Regions from separate parts of the Lysinibacillus sp. NPDC097279 genome, predicted to be linked through region 1. Evidence: riboswitches for the same ligand, from Rfam matches in the RefSeq annotation. Region 1 holds a riboswitch; each other region holds the start of a gene.
What was found. A riboswitch is a leader RNA that binds a small molecule or an ion and turns the genes downstream of it on or off. The one in region 1 is predicted to bind S-adenosylmethionine.
Positions count from the first base shown of each region.

Region 1 (5,891 bases):
AAAACAAGGTTCTCGTTACATCCATCAAGCTCCTCGCCACCAAAATCTTCTGCTGATAAGTTTTCATTTTGAAGCATTGTACCCATTGCGCCATCAAGAATTAATATTCGTTTCTCTAGTTGCTCTTCAATCAAGTGCTTAGCCATCTATACTTACCCCTTTTTTCTGTTCATCCAATTGCTCAATAAATTTCATTAACTCTAGCGTCATATCATAGCGTAAAAACGGTGTAATTAAGTAAATACCATTGAAATACTCTGCAGCTACTTCTACTAACTCTTTAGCAATTGCAATCCCTTCTAATGTTGAACGTTCTTTATCTTCACCACATGCCTTCATACGTGACAGTGCATCATCTGATAGTTTGATACCTGGTACTTCATGGTGTAAAAATTCAGCACTCTTATAGCTTGTTACTGGCATAATCCCAATATAAATTGGTGCATCTAAATGCTTTGTTGCCTCATAAATTTCAATAATTTTCTCTTTCGTATAAACAGGCTGAGAAATAAAGTAATCGGCGCCATGTTCAATTTTTTTCTCTAGACGGGCTACTGCTCGATCTAACACACGGACATTCGGATTAAATGCTGCCGCTACAGAAAAGTTTGCTTTTTTACGAAGTGGCTTTCCAGAAAATGAAATACCTTCATTCAACTGTTTAATCAGTTGGATTAGCTCCATAGAAGATACATCATAAACACTTGTTGCACCAGGGAAGTCGCCTACCTTAGTCGGATCTCCAGTAACCGCTAAAATATCATGAATACCAAGTGCATTTAAGCCCATCAAATGCGACTGTAATCCAATTAAATTACGGTCACGACACGTTATATGCGTTAATGGTCGAACACCATGTGTTTCCTTTAATAACGCACCCATTGCCACATTACTAATGCGTGGCGATGCAAGTGAGTTATCTGCCATCATCACTACATCTGCGCCTGCTTCATATAATTTTTTCGCCCCTTGAATAAAGCCATCAATCTCTAAATGCCTCGGTGTATCCAACTCCACGATAACTGAGCGCTCACGTTTCACCTTTTCATGTAACGGCTCATATGTTGCAGGCTCTGCTTCTCGTACAATCTCTACTTTTTCAGGCTTAGCTAACTTTTCTTCAATAGGTGTTAACTCTTCTAAATATTTTTTAGCTGCCGCAATGTGCTTTGGTGTTGTGCCACAGCAGCCACCTATTAAACGAACACCTTGGTCAACTAGTGCAACCGCTGCTCGACCAAAATAATCTGCTTCTGATTCATAAACGACACGCCCATCCTCTAAATCTAGCAATGAGGCATTTGGATAGGCAGACATAAATGCTTTTTCAGGAAGTTCAACACCTTCGAATGCTTGAATGGTATGATGCGGACCTAAACGGCAATTTACGCCAACTACATCTGCACCAAGCATCTCAAGCTCGTGCAATGCATAATTTAATGCCATTCCATTTTGTAACACGCCAGGTTCATGCATTGACACCTGCGCAATAATTGGTAGCTTTGTTTTGGCACGTAACATTTTTAACGTTGCGCTTAACTCTTCGAAATCATAATACGTTTCAAGTAAAAGGCCGTCTGGATTGCCTGCAAGTAACACATTAGCTTGCTCTTCAACTGTCGTTAAAATTTCCTCTAACGTAGCATCACTTTTACGAATACCGCGGATGCCCCCAATTGTGCCTAACACAAATTGCCCACCATCTGCTGCAGCACGTTTAGCAATCGTGATCGCCGCTTCATTAAACTGCTGCACTCGCGATTCTAAGCCGTAGCGTGCTAATTTAATAGCATTAGCCCCATAAGTATTTGTCTGAATTACATCTGCACCAGCAGCAATATATTCTCTATGAATTTTTTCAATTAATTCTGGTTTCTGTACATTCATTTCTTCATGGCAGTACTCCAAGCCGTAGCCATATAAAACAGTACCAATAGCACCATCTGCAGTTAACACATGTGTTTTTAACTTTTCTAGCAATCCCATAAACGTAAGCCTCACTTTCCTTTTTCCCAAAATATAAAAAGCCTTCTTTTACAAAAAAGAAGGCTTTAACGAATCGTAATTGTTTTTCCTTCTCATCTTCGACCAATAAGGTCTTCTGGATTTAGCACCTGACATGAGTTGGTTGCTGAAGCTTCATTGGGCCAGTCCCTCGGCTTCTCTCGATAAGAATGTAGTATGAATTTTTCAAATAATTAAAAGAATCATATCGTTTACAGGCGATAGAGTCAAGACTATTTCACTTAACAAAGGAGATTTCCCCAGAAAAATACCTATTTTCGTATTTATTTCACTGCTATACTAGTTTTTCTGCAAGCTCTTCGCCTATTTTTTTACCATTTTGAATACAAGCACCAATACCTACTCCAAAATAAGAGCAACCTGCTATCGATAAATTGGGATACTTTTCTGCAAGCTCAGCTGTTAAGCCCTTCAATGCTTCATGATGTGCTAAATCGTATTTCGGCATTTGGTCGATCCACTTTGCAACATTAACAACAGTTGGCTTTTCATCAATACCTAAACTTTTCTTCACATCTTCTAATGCGACAGCTGCTAGTTCTTCATCTGTCATCTTTCGTAATTTTTCGTACGCAGGATTAATGCTCTTATAAAACAGTCGTACAAGTAATTTACTATTAGTAGATGTATGCTTCCATTTTCGGCTTGTCCACGTTGCCGCATTGCATTGCACATTTGAATTATGCGATACAATAAAACCCGTTCCATCTGCTGGTAACACTGCATCTGGTACATCAAAGCCTAAGTAAATTGTTATGGCAGAAGCTGTCGTAAATTCTTTAAAGTAACGATCCAACGATGGGTCCTGTAATAAGCTTTGCACCGCATCATTCGGTAGTGCTAATACAACGTGATTAGCCTCAAGCTTTCTATTATTAGCTAAAGTGATTGTATATTGCCCTTCATGTTTCTTTACACTTGTTGTTGCTACACCTTTAATAATTTCTACTTCTGTTAATGTTTCTTCAAGGCGATCAATCAGTGATGATAAGCCTTCTTTAAACGAAATAAATTTTTTATTGGAAGCTTTCATAAATTGTTCGCGATTTGCATCAAACCCCTTAATGATGCTTCCGTAATCATTTTTATAATCAATTAAGTACGGCAGTGTAGATGCAATCGAAAGTTGATGTAGGTCTCCAGAATATACGCCTGCTAATACTGGTGCTATTTGATTTTGTACAAGCTCTTCTCCTAAGTAATACGTTAAAAATTCACCTATTGAGCTTTCTTTAGTAAATCCTTTATTTGGCATCGTTAAGTCCTGTAATGCAATTTGTTTACCAGCGTCTGATACAAGTGTACTCGCTTCAAGAGAAGATAAGCTCATAGGGATACCGAATGTTGAATCTGCTGGTATTGCATGTAATTCGTCGTTTGTATAGATATAAGATACCCCTGTTTCGTTGTACACCAGCTCCTGTTCAAAATTAAGCTCCTGCACTAGCTCCATGACCCCTTTATGCCGAGCAACAATTGAATCAGCACCCGTTTCCATTATAAAACCTTGGTCATACGCAGAGTGAAGCTTTCCACCTAAATAAGCATTTTTTTCAACTAGCACTAGTTTTACATCTATTTTTTTCTCCAATACTTGGCGTTGTAAATAATGCATCGTACATAAACCAGTAATGCCGCCACCTAATACAACTATTGTTTCCATGAAGAATCGCCCCTAATTTCTTTATTTATCTCCTATTAGTATAAACTTTTTTTGCAAACATTTACGTTCAACCCATTACAAATTTAGCAAAAATAAAGTACGGTGAATTGTTTGCGTGCCTGACACCCCAGATACGGCGAATTGTTTGTGTGCCTGACACCCCAGAACGGCGAATTGTTTGTGTGCCTGACACCCCAGAACGGCGAATTGTTTGTGTGCCTGACACCCCAGATATGGGAATTGTTTGTGTACCTGACACCCCAGAACGGCGAATTGTTTGTGTGCCTGACACCCCAGATACGGCGAATTGTTTGTGTGCCTGACACCCCAAAGGCATGGAACTCCACAGGTACCTCAAAATAAAAAAATCCGCTTCACTTTCTGTAAAAGTAAGCAAGAGCCCAAAGATCATAAGGCTCTTATCCTACCTGCGGAAAGCAAAGCGGATTTAAATTAAATTTTATTTGAAAGTATTTTAATAAGGTCCTCCCATTAATAATAATTTCAATTAGTTTAAGTTTTGGGCAACACTCGCTAATTTATCTGCAGAATTTGTGACTTCGTTAAATGCAAGCCCAAGCTCATTCAGAATCAGTGCCACAGCTTGCACTTCTTTTTCCATACGATCATTTTGGCACTTTGCTTGTGTCATGGCATCTAAAATTTTATTAAATTGCCCCTCGGTTTGCGCCATGTTTTCCTCACCTAACGCAACTTCTTCCTGAATATGGCTAAGGGTGAGGGCAAGCTTATCCGTTCGCTCCGTCGTTTTTTCCAATAATTTAGCAACAGATGTAACAGATTCCTTCGTTTGACTTGATAATTTACGAACCTCATCTGCTACAACACTAAAGCCTTTCCCCGCCTCTCCAGCACGGGCTGCTTCAATAGCTGCATTTAAAGCTAATAAATTTGTTTGATTTGCAATGTTTGTGACAACATCCATAATCGATTCCATTTCTTTCGACATATCTGTCAATTGCTTAATATTATCTGTAATATCATCTACTGATTGAATAATGTTACACATATTTTTGGATTGATGTTGTAAACGTTCCCGACCTTCAACCGCCTGACTTTCGGCGAGCGTACTAACCTGAAGTGACTTTTTCGCCAATTCCTTAATCTCATGCGATTGATTATTTAATTGATGGAATGAAGCATTTGTTTCTTGAGAAATAGCAGCAAGCCCCTCTGAAGATTCCACAATTTTTTTCTCAACTGCCTCTTTTTCTCGTTCGACATTTTCCTTTAAACGTTCGACTGTACTTTCAAAAGCTTCTAATACAAGCTGTTGCTCAAAATTAGAAATTTTAGAGATTGCGCGAATCGTGTTAAATTGATCCATCGGATGCTCTACATGTTTTTCTACCAAGTCTATAAATGAAATAGCTAAATCCTGGAATGCACAAATATACCATTGTGTTCTAAGCCCGATATGTACATGCACTTTTGCGATACTTACTCGTCTTTTATAAAACTCTTCGTCTATTGTACCGTTAAACATTTCAATAATGTGTCGACGCAAGGTGACTTTCAACTTATCTACAGAACTATGTCTATTAATAATATCTACTAAACTTTGCTCAGTTCCAATCATTCCATAAAATCGGTCGACGATTTGATTGATGTTGTCCTCCACAAATGGTTTAAAAGCTTTTAAATATTGTAAATCTATTTTGGTCAAATTTAACATTTCAATCTGCTTTACCAATGTTCGTGAGTTCGGAACTTCCATTGTCACTGAGTATTGTTGTAAATCTAATGCCATTGCCTTTTTCTGTTTTTGAAAAATCACACTTTTCCCTCTTTCATTTACATGTTCTTTTGAAGAGCTGAGCATAATCTATTTCCGTTTACCCAAATATATTTATAAATATACGAAAAAATACCACGACCGCTTATAATTTAACAAGAAAATAATATAACAAAATAACATCATTATAATCAATAATTCATTAATTTTACATTTTAAAATTACTCATTTACATTATACACTTTAAATAAAATTGTCAATTTATTTTAACCTATTTTTTACCATTTAACTCTATATTATTTAATACTATACAAAAAAGTTATCCATCATGATAATGTGATAAAAAGTCTACTTCAACATTTTTCGCTAGCTATTTCTATCGTCTTTTTACTAAATTACGAATATTGTTTGATTTACGAAGAGTATAATTAAGTATCAGTGTTTTCA
Region 1 is NZ_JBIWDA010000010.1:52,110-58,000, reverse strand. Features, by position in the region: gene metH (methionine synthase) at 1-146, opposite strand, end outside; gene ACIQ1H_RS22070 (bifunctional homocysteine S-methyltransferase/methylenetetrahydrofolate reductase) at 139-1,986, opposite strand; SAM riboswitch class I at 2,076-2,175, opposite strand; gene ACIQ1H_RS22065 (protoporphyrinogen oxidase) at 2,300-3,688, opposite strand; gene ACIQ1H_RS22060 (hypothetical protein) at 3,756-4,019, opposite strand; gene ACIQ1H_RS22055 (protoglobin domain-containing protein) at 4,197-5,486, opposite strand.

Region 2 (5,891 bases), on a different contig from region 1:
AGTAGTTGTCCTTGCATGCCCTGACAAGGGAGACTTAACGACAGAGATTACACAATCGAAAGCAAAAATTAAAGGGATTTTCGAAAAGGGTACTCCTAAAATTTCCATCAAAATAAATGTCACGCAAAATATAGGTGAAGTGAATTGTGCCATTAATTTAACCCAAAATAAAACCATTGAATATATAGATAAGTTGACAGAAGATCATATAAAAGAACAAACAGAAAAAACACTAAATATTATTCAAAAAAGTTATAAGCTTGATATTTTAGGCTTTGGCGAAGCACTCCATCGCGAAAATCCGAAAAAGTGGAAAGAAATGCAAAAAGAATGGTCTACCATTTATCCAGAGATTACAGTCGACATTGATGTAACTGTCAATACTCAAGGATTAGGGACAATCCAAAATTCATTATTGAATAAATCAAAGGAGTAATCGACGATGTTTTCAACATTTATTATCTTGCTTGCGTCAGTGGCTATTGCCTATATTGTTATTCCTCCTTTGAATAAAAAAGGCGAAAAAAAAACGATACTCGTTTTTTCGATTATTTTAAGTATAGGAGCAATAATAAACATAGCCATTGGCATAAAAAAAAATATTCCAAGCCCATTAGATTTTATAACCTATATTTTCACACCACTTAGGGAGTTTTTGCTTTCGCTTATATAATAATAAATGAAAAGAAAGGGTAGTGTACGATGGAAAAACAAATAATTAGCGCGCAACAATTTACAGTCATTACCCTTCTTTATTCAATTGGTACAGCCATATTAATTGTGCCAGCAAGCATTACAAAGGCGCTTCATCAGGATGCGTGGATTGGTGCGACAATTGGTGTACTGTTAAGCTTATTATTAGTAAAGCTCTATATAACTTTAGCAAATCAAACTCCTAGCAATTCGTTCGTCGAGGCAAATGGCAAAATATTAGGCAAATTTCTCGGTCCTTTGGCATCACTAGGTTTTTTATCTTTAACCTTTCTGTCAGCTGGTGAATTGTTATATTTCATTGGTAATTTTATGCAAACAGAAGTGATGCCTGAAACGCCTACTATATCCTTTATTGTTTTATTCACCATTATTATCGTTTTTGCTTCGTATTTAGGCATCGAGACTTTTGCTCGCTCAGCAGAAATACTATTTGCAATTTTCTCAGTAATATTTATTGTCTTTATTATTTGTATTTCACCTCAAATAAATATCCAAAATATACAACCTATTTTAGAAACAAAAACAAAGCCATTACTAATCAGTACACTATCATTTATGAGTATTTTTTCATTTCCGTTCGTTGTGTTGCTTATGTTCTTCCCTACAGGAGTCAATGTACAAAAAGCAGCTCAAAAAGGGTTTTATTTAGGGACGATAATTGGCGGAATCGTATTAATCATTATTATTGCCCTATCAACACTAGTCCTTGGTTCAACGAATACTGCTGCTAAAACATTTCCAAGCTATGCTTTAGCTCAAAGAATTTCAATAGGCAATTTTTTTCAGCGCGTAGAAATAATTATGGCGGTTATGTGGATTATTTCAATTTATATTCGTACCTTTATTTATTTTTACGCCACGGTTATTGGCTTAGGACAAATACTTAAAGTGAAAGATCCTCGCCCCTTTATTTTACCATTAGGGATGTGCATGGTTGCAATGGCACAACTTGCTCATCCTAATATTGTCCATTCGAATAATTATAATCAGAAAATATGGCCTCTATTTTCAGGGCTAATAACTGTTTTACTTCCATTGCTTTTACTAGTAGTTGCAAAAATGCGTAAAATAAAAAAGAATGAGGATAATCAACAACGTGATAACAAGCAACAGGATACAAACGCTCAACAAAATTCCAACAATCAGCAAAGTGCTAGTATTTTAAAGGATTCTATCGATACCCAAAGCGACAATACTAAACAAAAATCTACAGAACAGCAAGATACTAACACGCAACAAGATTCTAAAAATAAACCAAATACTACTGAATCGTAAAAAGTTTAAACAAACCCCCATTTCTCGCTGTTTATTTGAGAAATGGGGGTTCTTATCGCTGTATAACGCAATGGCAATAGTCCCAAATTAAATATGGTATTCAATCTCATCAACAAAATCCCATTCGTACGGTGTTTCCTGATAAACATAATAGTTGAGCCAATTCGAAAATAATAAGTGCGTATGTGCTCGCCATGTATTGATTGGCTCGTTCGAAGGATCATTATGTGGGAAATAGTTAACAGGTATGGCAATATCAATCCCTTTTTCAACATCACGATAATACTCATCTGCCAATGTTGTCGCATCGTATTCTAAGTGACCAGTAATCATAATGTTCTTATTATCCTTTGATTGCACAATAAAGACGCCAGCATCTTCTGAATAGGACAGTAAGCGTAAATCTGGGTGCTTACGTACTTCATCAATGGAAACCGATGTATAGCGAGAATGTGGTGCTGTAAATAAGTCACTAAAGCCGCGCACTAAATCAACCGTTAAATCGGTAATGACATGTGAATAGACGCCAGAACATTTTTCTGGTAGTTCAAACTTACCTATCCCATAATGATGATATAAGGCTGCTTGTGCCCCCCAACATATATGCATTACAGATGTGACATTTTTAACGGACCAATCCATTATCTCTGAAATTTCTTCCCAATAATTCACTTCTTCAAATGCCATCTTTTCAACAGGAGCCCCTGTAATGATCATCCCGTCAAAGCGACGATGGCGAATCTCTTTAAACGTCGAGTAAAATAGCTGTAAATGTGATTTACTCACATTTTTAGACTCATGTGTTGCTGTATTTAAAAATGTAATGTTCACTTGTAATGGTGTATTACCGAGCAATCGCAGTAATTGTAGCTCTGTTTTTTCTTTTTCTGGCATTAAATTAAAAATTAAAATATTTAAAGGACGAATTTGTTGCGTTTTAGCGCGGTCTTCTTCCATTACGAATATTTTTTCCCCACGTAAATGTTCTCCTGCTGGTAAGTTTTTTGGAATATTAATAGGCATGTTGCATTCCCCTTTTCTTTAATTTTTTTCTCTCTATCTAAATAAAATTAAAAAATCCCCCTCATTCCTTTGGAGCAAGAATGAGAAGGATAATTATCACGTTCACTCTTATCTCTCAAAGGAAACATCCTTTGGTGGAATTAGCACCTTTCTAACATTGTTAGAGGTTGCTGAAGCGTCATAGGGCCAAATCCCTCAGCTTCTCTTGATAAGATTATTTAATTAAAAAGAATTGTATCACGAACAATTAAGAATTTCAATAATACATAGAATATTTAGTATATAAATGAATGGAAGTTTATTTTTTGATGAACACTATCATAAAGTATCTATTGCTTTTGTGAGTTACGCATCTACTGGTTAAATATCATTTTTCACATCAATTGGCCTTCGTAAATGACAAACCAATGACAATTGTAACCCGATAAACATTAATGCATTGTAAATTGATTTTTGTAGAAGAAAACGTAATGGTAATCATGGAGGTATTATGTTAACATATACCTTTAGTAACAGAGAGGAACGTGAAATATTTTGATTAAAATTGAACTCCCAAAACCAGACTTAGTAATTCGTCAACGTGAGCAAGTATTAAAACCTGGGGAAGTAGAAATCCCGCCATTCCATGGTTTTATTGATTTCCATAAAATCACTCGCGAAAAAGGTGGCATTTTCTTATTCTACAACGAAAAAAATGAGCTATTATTTGTAGGGAAAGCGCGCAAAATTCGTCAACGCATTAAAAAACATTTTGAAGATAATGTATCACCAATGAAAAAGTACCGTGATGAAATTTTCAAAATTGAAGTGTATGAAATTGATGATCCAATGGAACGTGAAATTTACGAAACATATGCTATTAACACTTTCCGTGCAAAATATAATCTTGAAAAAGTATTTTATTAAGATAAACGCCGTTAGCAACCACTTGCTAACGGTTTTCTTTTTTAGCGTTATTCATATAAAAAAATACCATGAGAGACGTATCTCTCGTGGTATTTTAGTATTTAAATAAATATTTTTTCATCTTTAAATTTGTTAGCTGTTAGTAAGCTTACAATAACAAAGATTATAAATGAAGCTACTATCGGGATTGTCACTGTATGCATACCAAAGATTGACGGATAAAAGCGATCAATCACAATGTATAACGTCATGCCCGTAATCATGGAAGCAATTGCGCCATATTTGTTGGCCTTTTTCCAATATAATCCTAGGACGACTGACCAAATAAAGACAGCTTCTAGGCCACCAAATGCAAATAAATTAAGCCAAACAAGTAAATCTGGTGGATTTAACGCAAATACAACGACTGCTAAACCAATTACTGTAGTGACAATAAAGCTTGCCCGCTTAATCTCCCCATCGTTGGCAGTTGGCTTCACATAGTTTAAATAAATATCTTTCACAACGGTTGAACTAACTAACATCAGTAGTGCATTAACCGTAGACATCGTGGCTGCCATCGGTGCTGCTAAAACAATACCCGCTAAATATGGCGGTAAAACTTTTAACGTTAATAATGGCATCACTTTATCGCCAATCTCAATACCTGGCATTACTGGACGCGCTAGCACGCCAATTAGGTGCATGCCGAACATAATTGTCCCGATGGCGATCGTACCAATAATAATGGCTAAATGCATACTTTTAGAATCTTTATAGCTCATAGCACGTACTGCAATTTGAGGTAGCCCCACTACGCCAATTCCTATTAAAATCCAAAATGTAGAAACATATAACGGCGTTAGTTCACCTTCTGCACCAAATGGAGACACTAACTTTGGATTTTCTGCTACAAGGGATGTCATAATTTGATCTATTCCCCCGCCTGCAATGATTGTCCCAATTAGTAAAATAACCGTACCAATTACCATTATCGAACCTTGTACTGTATCCGTTAAAGCAACCGCACGGAAGCCCCCAATAATGACATAAATTAATACTGATGCAGCAAAAATAAAGAGTGCCGCTGTATAATTTAAACCAGTTAATGATTCAATTAAGCGTGCTCCACCAACCCACTGTGCCATCATTGCAGAAAATAAAAAGACAATAATACTAATTGCAGATAAAATTACAATGACATGGCTTTTATAGCGTTCCCGTAAAAAATCAATTAATGTTATTGCCTGATAACGGCGAGCAATAATTGCAAATTTCTTTCCTAAAATCATTAATACAAAATAACCAGCTGGTAGTTGTGCCATCGCTAGGAGTACCCATCCAAGTCCTTTATTATAAGCGACCCCTGGTCCACCAATAAAGCTACTTGCGCTTCCGTACGTGGCAATCATAGTCATTGCTAGGATAAAGCCACCCATTTCACGACCACCAAGAAAATATTCCTGTAAAAACGAGTTCGATGAACGGACATGTTTATTGGCCCATATACCAATACCAAAAATAATAATTAAAAAGATGAAGAGTGGAAAAATAACTTGCCAGTGCACTATTTATCCACCTCCCCGTCTTCAAAAGGTACTTCTTTGAAAAAGAATTTTAAGACGAGCCAGATTAACACAATCATAAAAGCTGTTCCAGCGATACAACTATAGAAAAACCATGCTGGGAAACCCCAAACATATGTATATTTTGTTGGATCCCCCGAGCCTAGGCCATATGCAAAGCCGTACCAAATAGCAAAGTTGACAAGTACAAGTCCTATGCCGATGAGCGCCTCACGATGTGCAATTTTAAAGCGTTGATCTTTCAATATAGAATCCCCCTAACCTACTCTATTTTACTGATATGTAGGTATTATGGGAAGCATTGTGAACGATTTCGGTCGTTTTATCGGCGATTTTACACATCCTATCGGCGATATTAGAAGTTTTAACGGCGATTCCATACATTCTATCGGCGATACCTCATATTTT
Region 2 is NZ_JBIWDA010000001.1:1,313,410-1,319,300, forward strand. Features, by position in the region: gene ACIQ1H_RS06620 (Ger(x)C family spore germination protein) at 1-436, shown strand, start outside; gene ACIQ1H_RS06625 (hypothetical protein) at 443-673, shown strand; gene ACIQ1H_RS06630 (GerAB/ArcD/ProY family transporter) at 703-1,989, shown strand; gene metA (homoserine O-acetyltransferase MetA) at 2,077-3,012, opposite strand; SAM riboswitch class I at 3,118-3,227, opposite strand; gene ACIQ1H_RS06640 (nucleotide excision repair endonuclease) at 3,547-3,918, shown strand; gene panF (sodium/pantothenate symporter) at 4,020-5,465, opposite strand; gene ACIQ1H_RS06650 (YhdT family protein) at 5,465-5,728, opposite strand; gene ACIQ1H_RS06655 (class I adenylate-forming enzyme family protein) at 5,890-5,891, opposite strand, start outside.
Region 2: another riboswitch for S-adenosylmethionine. It lies ahead of metA (homoserine O-acetyltransferase MetA); the one in region 1 lies ahead of ACIQ1H_RS22070 (bifunctional homocysteine S-methyltransferase/methylenetetrahydrofolate reductase).

Region 3 (5,891 bases), on a different contig from region 1:
CTTGACCAAGAGCAAGAAGTATTAGTGAACATTGCCAATATCGCTAACCAATTATTCGCTATGGAGTCTACTGTGTTACGTACAGAAAAGGCGATTGCGCGTGAAGGTGCAGAAAAGTCTCATCAAAAATTACTTTATACACAAATTTTCTGCCAAGAAGCATTTGCAGAAATTGAGAAAGAAGCAAAGGACACAATTCTTGCTTCAGCAGATGGAGATGCTGCACGTATGACATTGTCAGCTTTACGTAAACTAACTCGTAACAACCCTTATAACCTTATTGCTAAAAAACGTGAAGCTTCTGTTAAACTAATCGAAGCAGAAAAATTCATCGTATAATATAATCTTTAACCTAGCTCTTTACTAAGGGTAGGAAAAATCAAAGTTTCGAAAAAAGACAACAAGTAAATCAACTTGTTGTCTTTTTTATTGAAAGGGAGGGTGTCAGGCACGCAAATAATTTAAGCCAAAGTGACAGGCACACAAACAATTCTCACTTTGCCAATTAAAACTAACTAAGTAAAAATCCACGAAGACTCCTGCGGGAACGCACGTAATGTAAGACGCAACAGGCGGCGCGCTAGTGACGGTTGCGGCTTACAACGTGCCCGCGGAAAGCGAAGTGGAATTTTACGAAATAGGAGCAGACAAAATGCCAGATGTCCACACTAAAGTGCCAGGCACACAAACAATTCTCACTTTGCCAATTAAGACTATCTAAGTAAAAATCCACGAAGACTCCTGCGGGAACGCACGTAATGTAAGCCGCAACAGGCGGCGCGCTAGCGACGGTTGCGGCTTACATCGTGCCCGCGGAAAGCGAAGTGGAATTTTTACGCAATAGGAGCAGACAAAATGCCAGTTGCCCACACTAAAGTGTCAGGCACGCAAACAATTATGAAATTAACCAATAAATGTTTCTTTTTGGCTCATACTAGTTATGATGGTATACTACAGGAAATGATAGCAGAGGAGCCTATAAATATGATTCAACTGATCCATTACCCTAAATGTACAACTTGTAAAAAAGCACAGAAGTGGTTAAACGACAATGGCGTTTCATACGAAGAGGTACACATTGTTGAACAAGCACCTACGAAAGAGCAAATTAAAAGTTATTGGCAGGCTAGCGGGCAGCCATTAAAGAAATTTTTCAACACATCTGGCATGAAATATCGCGAACTTGGGTTGAAGGATAAACTGGCGGAAATGTCGGAAGATGAACAGCTCACACTACTTGCTTCTGATGGTATGTTAATTAAGCGACCAATCGTTACTGATGGAAAAAAAGTAACGTTAGGATTTAAAGAATCAGATTTTGAACAAGCGTGGAAATAACAGCTTTAATCCTTGTTTTTATGAAAGAAGTATGGCACACTGAAAGTGAATATATTACATATTTATGGAGGGGTTTTTGGCATGAGCACACCTAAAGACTTACGTTACTCTGAAGAACACGAATGGGTAAAATTAGAAGATGGTAAAGTACGTATCGGTATTTCGCATTTTGCACAATCTGAATTAGGAGACATCGTTTTCGTTGAGCTTCCACAAGTTGGCGACGAAATTAAAACTGATGATCCATTTGGCAGCGTAGAATCAGTAAAAACTGTTTCTGAATTATACGCACCGATTTCAGGTACTGTAGTGGAAGTAAATGCAGATCTAGAAGATAGCCCAGAATTCGTAAACGAATCACCATATGAAAAAGCATGGATGATCGTTGTAGAGCCTGCTGATGCTTCAGAGCTTGAAAACCTTATGACTGCAGAACAATACGAAGAAATGATTGCAGAATAAACAAGCCTATAATAGAAAAACGTCGGAATACATACCGGCGTTTTTTATTATATAACACAGGTATGCAATTGTTTTTTGAGCTTTACAAAGCGTGACTCTTCAAGTAAATGAAAGTCCAAGTAACTCACATCAAATGTTATCCAAATTGCAAAGTGACATATAGAAAATATTGTTAACGTGTAGATCTATGCATAGTGTGGAATCCAATAATTGCAATGAATTGTTGTAGTAGATAACTGCTAAATGGGGGTGGCGTGATGTTCGAAGGGAAATGTTTAATTGTGGAGGGCCGTTCGGATAAGCTTCAAATAGAACCTATTTTGAGTGAAGATGTTACAATACTTTGTACAAATGGTACAATTGGTGTGCATCAATTAGAAGAATTACTCGACCCATATGAGGGCTATGAGCTCTATACATTTTTTGATGCAGATGCATCTGGAGATAAATTACGAGCATTGATGGACAGACATTATCCTGAAGCAGAGCATTTGCGAACGATGCCTACTTATAAAGAAGTAGAAACTACACCGAGGAAAGTGCTTGCAATGATTTTATTGCGTGCGCATTTTTCCATCCATAATGAATATATTTTGTAAGGTTGGTTAAAAAATGGAAGAATGGTCAAAAGAGCAGTGGGAAGCAGCAGTAAAATCTGGTGAAAAAACTGCCTTTTATTTATATACACCGATGTGCGGAACGTGTGCAGTTGCTTCTAAAATGATGGATATTATAGAACAATTATTGCCACAGTTAAAATTAGGTAAGGCAAATATTAATTTTTTAGAGCAAATAGCTTATGATTTTCAAATCGAAAGTGTCCCGTGTTTACTCGTTAGTGATGGTGGATCAGTTATAGAAAAGGTTTATGCATTTCAATCCGTACCTTTTTTATACGAATTGTTAAAAAAACCAATTGACTGAACTTTGCTAGCATGGTAAAGTAACAACTATATTAAAAACTATTAAATATATCGAACTCTTATAAAGAGCGGCGGAGGGAAGTGCCCTATGAAGCCCGGCAACCATCACAAATGTGAAAAGGTGCCAAATCACTCAAAGATTTTTCTTTGAAAGATGAGAGAACGGTTTAGCGTATAAAGTACGTGACCCCTTCTACTTGTCTGTGAGTGAAGGGGTTTTCTATATGAGAAAAGGAGTTTCGCTATGATACAGCTTCAAAATATTACGAAGAAATACAAAACCGCAAATGGCGAATTAACTGCTGTTAAAGATGTTAATCTTACAATTAACAAAGGTGAGATTTTTGGCATTATTGGCTATAGTGGCGCTGGTAAAAGTACGATGATTCGTTTATTAAACGGTTTAGAAAAGCCGACAACTGGTTCGGTGAAGGTGAATAACCAAGAATTTTCATCTATTAAGGGTCAAAAGTTGCGTGATGCTAGACAAAAGGTAAGTATGATTTTCCAACATTTTAACTTACTTTGGTCAAGAACAGTTGCAGAAAACATTGCATTTCCACTTGAAATTGCAGGTGTAGCTAAAAGTGAGCGAGACGCACGTGTGAAAGAACTTATTGCACTTGTTGGTTTAGAAGGTCGTGACAAATCGTATCCATCACAACTGTCAGGTGGTCAAAAGCAACGTGTTGGCATAGCACGAGCACTTGCCAATAATCCTGAAGTGCTGTTATGTGATGAAGCTACATCAGCACTGGATCCAGAAACAACGGATGCAATCCTCGATTTGCTTGTCGATATAAACGAACGATTAGGCTTAACAATCGTATTAATTACTCATGAAATGCATGTTATTCGCAAAATCTGTCATCGTGTAGCGGTAATGGAAGCTGGAGAAATTGTTGAACGTGGTGAAGTACTACAAGTGTTCCAAGCACCACAAGCAGCGATCACTAAAAAATTCGTATCACAAATTACCGATACGAAGGAAACGCAGGAGACAGTTGCACAGCTTAGAATGAATTATCCAACAGGACACCTTGTTAAGCTTGTATTTGTTGGTGAAAAGACAGAGCAGCCAGTTATATCACATTTAGTAAAACAGTTTGATGTAGAAGTTAGCATTGTCCATGGTAATATCTCGCAGACGAAAAATGGTGCATACGGTACTCTTATTGTACAAATTGATGGCACAGAGACAAATGTAGCAGCTGCATTAAATTATTTAAATACAGTTGAAGTACAAACGGAGGTGATTGCAAATGCTAACTAGTCTCTTTCCAAATGTCGACTGGGAAAAAATGTGGACAGCCACATATGAAACACTTTATATGACCACTTTATCTACAGTCGTAACATTTATACTTGGTTTAGCCATTGGCATAATCCTCTTTTTAACGAGTCCAAACCAATTATGGGCCAATAAAATTGTTAACTTTTTAACAGGATCGGTCGTTAATATATTCCGTTCGATACCATTTATCGTGTTAATTATTTTACTCATTCCATTTACGAAGTTTTTACTTGGGACAATCCGAGGAGCAAATGCAGCCCTACCAGCACTTATTATTGGTGCTGCCCCATTCTATGCACGAATGGTACTAATTGCATTACGTGAAATTGATAAAGGTGTTGTTGAAGCAGCACGCTCGATGGGTGCTAAAACGTCCACGATTATATGGAAAGTTCTAATTCCAGAATCATTACCAGCACTTATTTCTGGGATTACTGTAACGGCTGTAGCACTTGTTGGATATACGGCAATGGCTGGTATTATTGGTGCTGGCGGTCTAGGAAACTTAGCCTTTTTAGATGGCTTCCAACGTAATCGCCAAGATGTGACATTAATGGCAACTATTTTGATCTTAGTAGTCGTATTTATCATTCAATGGATTGGCGATATGATTACAACGAAAACAGACAAACGTTAAAAAGGTTAAACCGGTATTTACCGCTAACATATTGTTTGAACAAATAAAGGGAGTGTATACAAATGAAGAAGTTATTAGCAGGATTATTTTTATCAGTACTTGTATTGGCTTTAGCAGCATGTGGTGCTGGTAACAAAGACGAAGCAGGATCAACAACTGGAGATGACAGTGCAAAAACTGAAGATAAAGTAACATTAAAAATTGGTGCTTCTAACACACCTCACGCAGTTATTTTAGAACAAGCAAAACCGATTTTAGCAAAAGAAGGTATTGATTTAAAAATCGAAACGTACCAAGACTATGTATTACCTAACCAAGATTTAGAGTCAAAAACTATTGATGCAAACTATTTCCAACATATCCCTTATCTTGAATTACAAATTAAAGATAATGGCTATGATTTTGTAAATGCAGGTGGCGTACATATCGAGCCAATCGGTATTTACTCTAAAAAATATAAATCACTTGAAGACCTTCCTAAAGGTGCAACAATTTTATTATCGAACTCAGTTTCAGACCATGGCCGTATGTTGTCACTATTAGAAGCAAAAGGCTTAATTAAATTAAAAGATGGTATCGACAAAACAGCAGCAGAAATTAAAGATATTGTAGATAATCCGAAAGACTTTAAATTCGATGCAAATACTGCACCAGAGCTACTTGTGCAAATGTTTGAAAACGAAGAAGGCGATGCAGTACTTATTAACTCTAACTATGCAATTGATAATGGACTAAACCCAATTGAAGATGCAATTGCTTTAGAAGATAAAGAATCTCCATATGTAAATATTATTGCAGTTCGTGCTGGTGATGAAAATAAACCAGAAATTAAAAAATTATTAGAAGTATTAAAATCTGAAGAAATCCAAGACTTCATCTTGAAGGAGTGGAAAGGTGCAGTAGTACCAGTTAAATAATATCTATATATTAAAAAATAGTACAAACCATGAAAATGGTTTGTACTATTTTTTTAGGGAAAGATAAATAATGGTGTGAAATCCAATAATTAAATTCTATTATTTTTCCCAAACTGTTTAGAATTTGTTTAGATTCATTTAATATGATTACTGTTATAATATAATTCGCTAATCATACTGAAAGATTTTGGTACTTAGTCCTAGTGGAGGTGAAATCCTATATTAAAAAATTTTTATTGTGGTATTTTAGTTATATTTTTCCTTTCAATCGTTTTAATAGGGTGCTCTCAAGGGAAAGAAGAAGTAACTAAAGTAACTAA
Region 3 is NZ_JBIWDA010000004.1:74,832-80,722, reverse strand. Features, by position in the region: gene ACIQ1H_RS16395 (acyl-CoA dehydrogenase family protein) at 1-339, shown strand, start outside; gene ACIQ1H_RS16390 (arsenate reductase family protein) at 985-1,338, shown strand; gene gcvH (glycine cleavage system protein GcvH) at 1,420-1,800, shown strand; gene ACIQ1H_RS16380 (toprim domain-containing protein) at 2,058-2,399, shown strand; gene ACIQ1H_RS16375 (thioredoxin family protein) at 2,413-2,724, shown strand; SAM riboswitch class I at 2,780-2,884, shown strand; gene ACIQ1H_RS16370 (methionine ABC transporter ATP-binding protein) at 2,968-3,996, shown strand; gene ACIQ1H_RS16365 (methionine ABC transporter permease) at 3,986-4,654, shown strand; gene ACIQ1H_RS16360 (MetQ/NlpA family ABC transporter substrate-binding protein) at 4,717-5,571, shown strand.
Region 3: another riboswitch for S-adenosylmethionine. It lies ahead of ACIQ1H_RS16370 (methionine ABC transporter ATP-binding protein); the one in region 1 lies ahead of ACIQ1H_RS22070 (bifunctional homocysteine S-methyltransferase/methylenetetrahydrofolate reductase).

Region 4 (5,891 bases), on a different contig from region 1:
GAGGTACGCCTAATCGTGTACCAGAGGAATATGATGCACGTACACCATTATTTGAAGTTGAACACATTACAGCACCTGTGCTTATTATTCACGGCTATCGTGATGAAAATGTCGATATTGAACATGCAAGGCAATTAGCATTTTACTTAGAAGATGCCAATAAAACGTATGAAACATGGTATGATCATCGTTTTGCACACCAATATCCACCTGCTCAAAATCGTGAAACTGTGCGTGATTTGTGTAAATGGATGAAGAAACAATGAGAAGCAAATAAAGGGACAATTGTGCGAGATGGTGACTGGCACTAATTGTGTGTGTCTGGAATTGTTTGAGTGACAGTCACAAAATTTTTATAAAAATCCACTGTGCATTCTGTGGGCTATAGGGAAGCTGCAACCGTCGCTAGATGCGTCATGTGTTGCAGCTTGCGCTATTTGGTTACCATAGAAGCGTTCGTGGATTTTTATTATATTAGTTGTAAGAAATAGGACTAGTATAGTGAATTGTTTGAGTGACAGGCACTTATTCGTTTACGTAGGCACTTAAGAAGGTTTGAATTGTTTCCCAATATATTGCTCCTGCGACATTTTCAGCTCTACCGTGTCCAGCCCCTTCGACTAGTAATTTTTCTTTTGGCACATTGGCAGCTTCATAGACTTCATCTAGCATAGAAGAAGGCACGAATGTGTCAGTACTACCATGGATAAATAGCATCGGTGTTTGTGATTTAGCTACTTGTTTTACCGTATCGGCTTCACCAAGCGTATAGTCTGCTTTGATTTTCGTTACAGCTGAAGCAAAATTCATGATTGGAAATGCAGGCAAATGGAAGATTGCTTTAAGCTGATACGAAAATTCGCCCCAAACAGAAGAATAGCCACAATCCTCGATAATTGCCTTTACGTTTTTAGGTAATTCTTCGCCAGAGGCCATCATCACTGTGGCTCCGCCCATCGATACTCCAAAAAGGACAATTTCAGCCTCATTATTTAATTGCACCGTATTGTTAATCCATGACACGACATCTAAGCGATCATGCCAGCCCATTCCAATATAGTCTCCTTCACTTTTGCCATGGCCTCTCGCATCAGGAATAAGTATATTGTAGCCCATGTCGTAAAAGTTTTTTGCATACTTGGTCATCTGTAAACCATCACTTGAATATCCATGGAAGATGATGGCCCATTTATTTGAATCATTTTGATTTTTAATGGAATAGGCATGTAGCTTATGTTGATCGAAAGATGGAATCGTTGTTTCTTCGTAATGACTGTTGAACCATGTTTCACGAGCTTCTTTCTCTTTCACTTCATTCGGATTAGAATCAATTAAATTATGTGGGGCATCCAGAACGGCTGTTTTATCAGATTGTGGATTTAACGCCAAGTTATAAAAGTAATTGCCTGCAATAAATCCAGCTCCAATAAATAACACGACTAATGATACTAGGATGCCAACTAGTATTTTGTATTTTTTTTTCATATGTATCCTCCAATACTATCCAAAAAATGAACATTTGAAGATTATTTTTTATAGAAGTGGGTAAAAAAAAGGGAACGAATAAATCGTTCCCTTAGTCGCATTATTATTTTAATGGACCACCAAGTTTAGTGATTGCTTCAGAAACGTTTGAGAATTTCTTGAAGTTATCATTGAATAAACCAGCAAGTTCAGCAGCTTTTACATCATAAGCAGCTTTGTCTGCCCAAGCATCGCGAGGGTTAAGAACTTCTGAAGGTACACCTTCAACTGCTGTAGGGATGTGTAAGCCAAATACAGCGTCCTGTGTCGTTTCAACATTGTTCAGTTTGCCATCGATTGCAGCACGTACCATTGTACGAGTGTATGAAAGCTTCATACGGCTACCTGTACCGTATTCGCCACCAGTCCAACCAGTGTTTACAAGGAATACTTGTGCGCCATGCTCATCGATTTTTTGACCTAACATTTCAGCGTAAACAGTTGCTGGAAGTGGAAGGAATGGAGAACCGAAACATGTAGAGAATACTGGCTCTGGCTCTGTTACACCACGTTCAGTACCTGCTAGCTTCGAAGTGAAACCACTTAGGAAGTGATACATTGCTTGTTCTTTTGTTAATTTACTGATTGGAGGTAACACACCAAATGCATCAGCAGTTAAGAAGACGATTGTTTTTGGATGACCTGCAACAGATGGATCAACAATATTTTCAATAAATTGGATCGGGTAAGCAACACGTGTGTTTTCTGTTAATGAAACATCATCGTAGTCACAAACACGAGTTTCAGGATCTACAGCTACGTTTTCTAGAACAGAACCGAAGCGGATTGCGTTATAGATTTCAGGTTCTTTTTCAGCAGAAAGGTTAATTGTTTTTGCATAGCAACCACCTTCAATATTGAATACGCCGTTGTCAGACCAGCCGTGCTCATCATCACCGATTAATTTGCGGGCAGGGTCAGCTGATAAAGTTGTTTTACCAGTACCAGATAAACCGAAGAATAATGCCACATCGCCAGCTTCACCTACGTTTGCTGAACAGTGCATTGATAGGATGCCTTGTTGTGGTAATAGGTAGTTCATAATACCGAAAATAGATTTTTTCATTTCACCAGCATATTCAGTACCACCGATTAGGATGATTTTCTTTTCAAGTGATACAATAATGAAAGTTTCAGAAGATGTACCATCGATAGCTGGATCCGCTTTAAAGTTAGGAGCTGAAATAACTGTGAATTCAGCAACATGAGAAGCTAATTCTTCTTGTGTTGGACGGATAAATAATTGATGGGCGAAAAGATTGTGCCAAGCATATTCATTGATTACTTGGATGCTTAATTGTGAATCTTTGTCAGCACCAGCAAAACCTTTGAATACGAATAATTCGTCACGTTCTTTTAAGTATTTAACTACTTTTACATATAAGTTATCGAACACTTCCGAAGAAATTGGTTGGTTTACTTTACCCCAGTCAATTTTATCTTTTGTGCTTTCTTCTTCTACCGTATATTTATCTTTAGGTGAACGACCAGTGTATTTGCCAGTTTCTGCACGAACTGCGCCATCTACTGTTAACATTGCTTCACCACGAGATGTAGCTTTTTCCGCTAATTGTGGTACTGAAAGTTGAACGTTAATGTTCCCACCGTTTAATAATTCCTTCAGTTCGTTTGCAATTTCTACTGAATTCATCGATTAAATACCATCCTTTTTTATAATATTCCCTTGAGTTTGAGGGAGTTTTTCTTAATTTCAAAAATAGTATAACACAATTGCTTTAATAATCTATACTAATTCAAAAATTATTTTCGTGTTTTAATTAACTTTCAACAAAAAGTCATAAAATAATTGACAACGTTCGACCTTTTACGTAAGATGAGGAATTGAACGGATACTCTTATCCCGAGCTGGTGGAGGGTCAGGCCCTGTGAAACCCGGCAACCTGCATGAACTATTTCACGACATGCGCTGGTGCCAACCTGATGCAAGGGGAAAACCCTTGAACGATAAGAGTGAAAGGTTACGAAGTCATTATTCCTTTCCTCATGTAAAGACGTGAGAAAAGGATTTTTTTATTTTCATAATGAATGTAAAGGTAAGTATATACAATTCTTTCCTTATTATAATGACGGATCTTTCGAAATCCTCATGTTAAAAGCAACAACGGCTTGAAAGTTCTATCCTTCAGGAGCGAACTTGACATGGGTAATGAGTACCGTATTAATTTCGCAAATGCTATTTGTAAGAGTAATAGGAGGAAAACCAAATGACAAACCGTCGATTGTTTACATCAGAGAGTGTAACAGAAGGACATCCTGACAAAATTTGTGACCAAATTTCGGATGCCATTTTAGATGCCATTTTAAAAGAAGATCCAAATGCACGTGTAGCGTGTGAAACAACTGTAACGACAGGATTAGTACTAGTAGCAGGAGAAATCACTACTTCTACTTATGTAGATATTAAAGGTATCGTGCGTGATACTGTAGCAGAAATCGGCTACACACGCGGTAAATATGGCTTTGATGCTGAAAACTTAGCAGTACTAGTAGCAATTGGTGAACAATCACCAGACATTGCCCAAGGTGTAGACCAAGCATTAGAAGCGCGTGAAGGTTCTATGACTGATGCAGATATTGAAGCAATTGGTGCAGGTGACCAAGGATTAATGTTTGGTTACGCTTGTAACGAAACACCTGAATTAATGCCTTTACCAATTAGTTTAGCGCATAAATTAGCTCGTCGTTTAACAGAAGTTCGTAAATCAGGTGAACTAGCATATTTACGTCCAGACGGTAAAACACAGGTGACAATTGAGTATGATGAACACAACATCCCAGTACGTGTCGATACGATTGTTATTTCAACACAGCATGATGAAGAAGCGACACTAGAGCAAATTCAATCAGATTTAAAAGAGTTAGTAATAGCTCCTGTAGTACCTAATGAGCTATTAGATGCTCAGACAAAATATTTCATTAACCCAACAGGTCGTTTTGTTATTGGTGGACCTAAAGGAGATGCTGGTCTTACAGGACGTAAAATCATCGTTGATACATACGGTGGCTATGCACGTCATGGTGGTGGAGCATTCTCTGGTAAGGATGCTACAAAAGTGGACCGTTCTGCTGCATATGCAGCGCGTTATGTAGCTAAAAATATTGTTGCTGCTGGTTTAGCAGAACGTGCTGAAGTACAACTTGCTTATGCCATTGGTGTAGCACAACCCGTATCAATCGCAGTAGATACATTTGGTACAGGAAAAGTAAGCGAAAGCGATATCGTAAAATGGGTTCGCGATCTATTTGATCTACGTCCAGCAGGCATTATTAAAATGCTTGATCTACGTCGCCCAATTTATAAACAAACGGCAGCTTATGGTCACTTTGGCCGTACAGATTTAAATGTGCCTTGGGAAAATACGGACAAGGCAGATGCTTTAAGAGAAAAAGCAGGTCTATAAGCAATGGAAAGGGGCTACTTCATGGCCCCTTTCTAACTTGCTTCAGCATTCATACCTCACGTTTAAAAGTTGGGTTTGAATGCTGAAGCAAGTTACAGATTTTTTGAAGAGCTTGTCAAGCATACAAAAAATCTGGACGGCAATTATGGATAGGCGTAAATGATTGCAAAAAAATTCGCGTCTTTCCGTTTACAGTTGGAAGGAAATCGCGAATTTATTTTTTATCCTGTATAAATGTGTTTCTACAAGAGCACCTACACCTATATCGGCAGCCCTCGTATTTAGGGCATTCATTATTTTTGAAGAGATTTGTAATATTGACCTTTTTCGGCGTATTCTCTAACGATACGTTCCATGTCTTCTTTATCTTCAGCATTTAATTCACGTACGACTTTTGCTGGACGACCTAATGCTAAGCAATTAGGAGGAATGACTTTACCTGGAGGTACAAGACTACCCGCACCAATAAAAGCACCTTCTCCTATCTCTGCCCCATCCAACACGATTGATCCCATACCTATTAATGCATTTTTTCGAATTGTACAGCTATGTAAAGTTACTTGGTGTCCAACTGTTACTTCATCTTCGATTATTAATGGATATTTTGGACTTTGATGTAGACAGCAAAGATCTTGGATGCTTACTCGTTTACCAATTATTGTTGGCGATACATCGCCTCGAATAACAGTATTAAACCAAATAGTGGTTTCGGCACCAATCGTTACGTCACCAGTAACGGTTGCATAGTCAGCAATAAATACCGATGGATCGATATTAGGGGTCTTGTCTTTAAACGGATAAATCATGCTAAACGCCTCTTTTCTTTCTTTGATGTAGTATTATCGTATCAAATGCGCAATTTTATGCAAATATAATTTTATAATGACGAGAATATTTCGTTATAATCAGTGTGTAACTATTTATTTAGGAGGACTATGTGAATGT
Region 4 is NZ_JBIWDA010000001.1:19,865-25,755, forward strand. Features, by position in the region: gene ACIQ1H_RS00110 (alpha/beta hydrolase family protein) at 1-266, shown strand, start outside; gene ACIQ1H_RS00115 (alpha/beta hydrolase) at 526-1,485, opposite strand; gene pckA (phosphoenolpyruvate carboxykinase (ATP)) at 1,589-3,175, opposite strand; SAM riboswitch class I at 3,378-3,496, shown strand; gene metK (methionine adenosyltransferase) at 3,750-4,946, shown strand; gene ACIQ1H_RS00130 (gamma carbonic anhydrase) at 5,240-5,752, opposite strand; gene ACIQ1H_RS00135 (alpha/beta hydrolase) at 5,888-5,891, shown strand, end outside.
Region 4: another riboswitch for S-adenosylmethionine. It lies ahead of metK (methionine adenosyltransferase); the one in region 1 lies ahead of ACIQ1H_RS22070 (bifunctional homocysteine S-methyltransferase/methylenetetrahydrofolate reductase).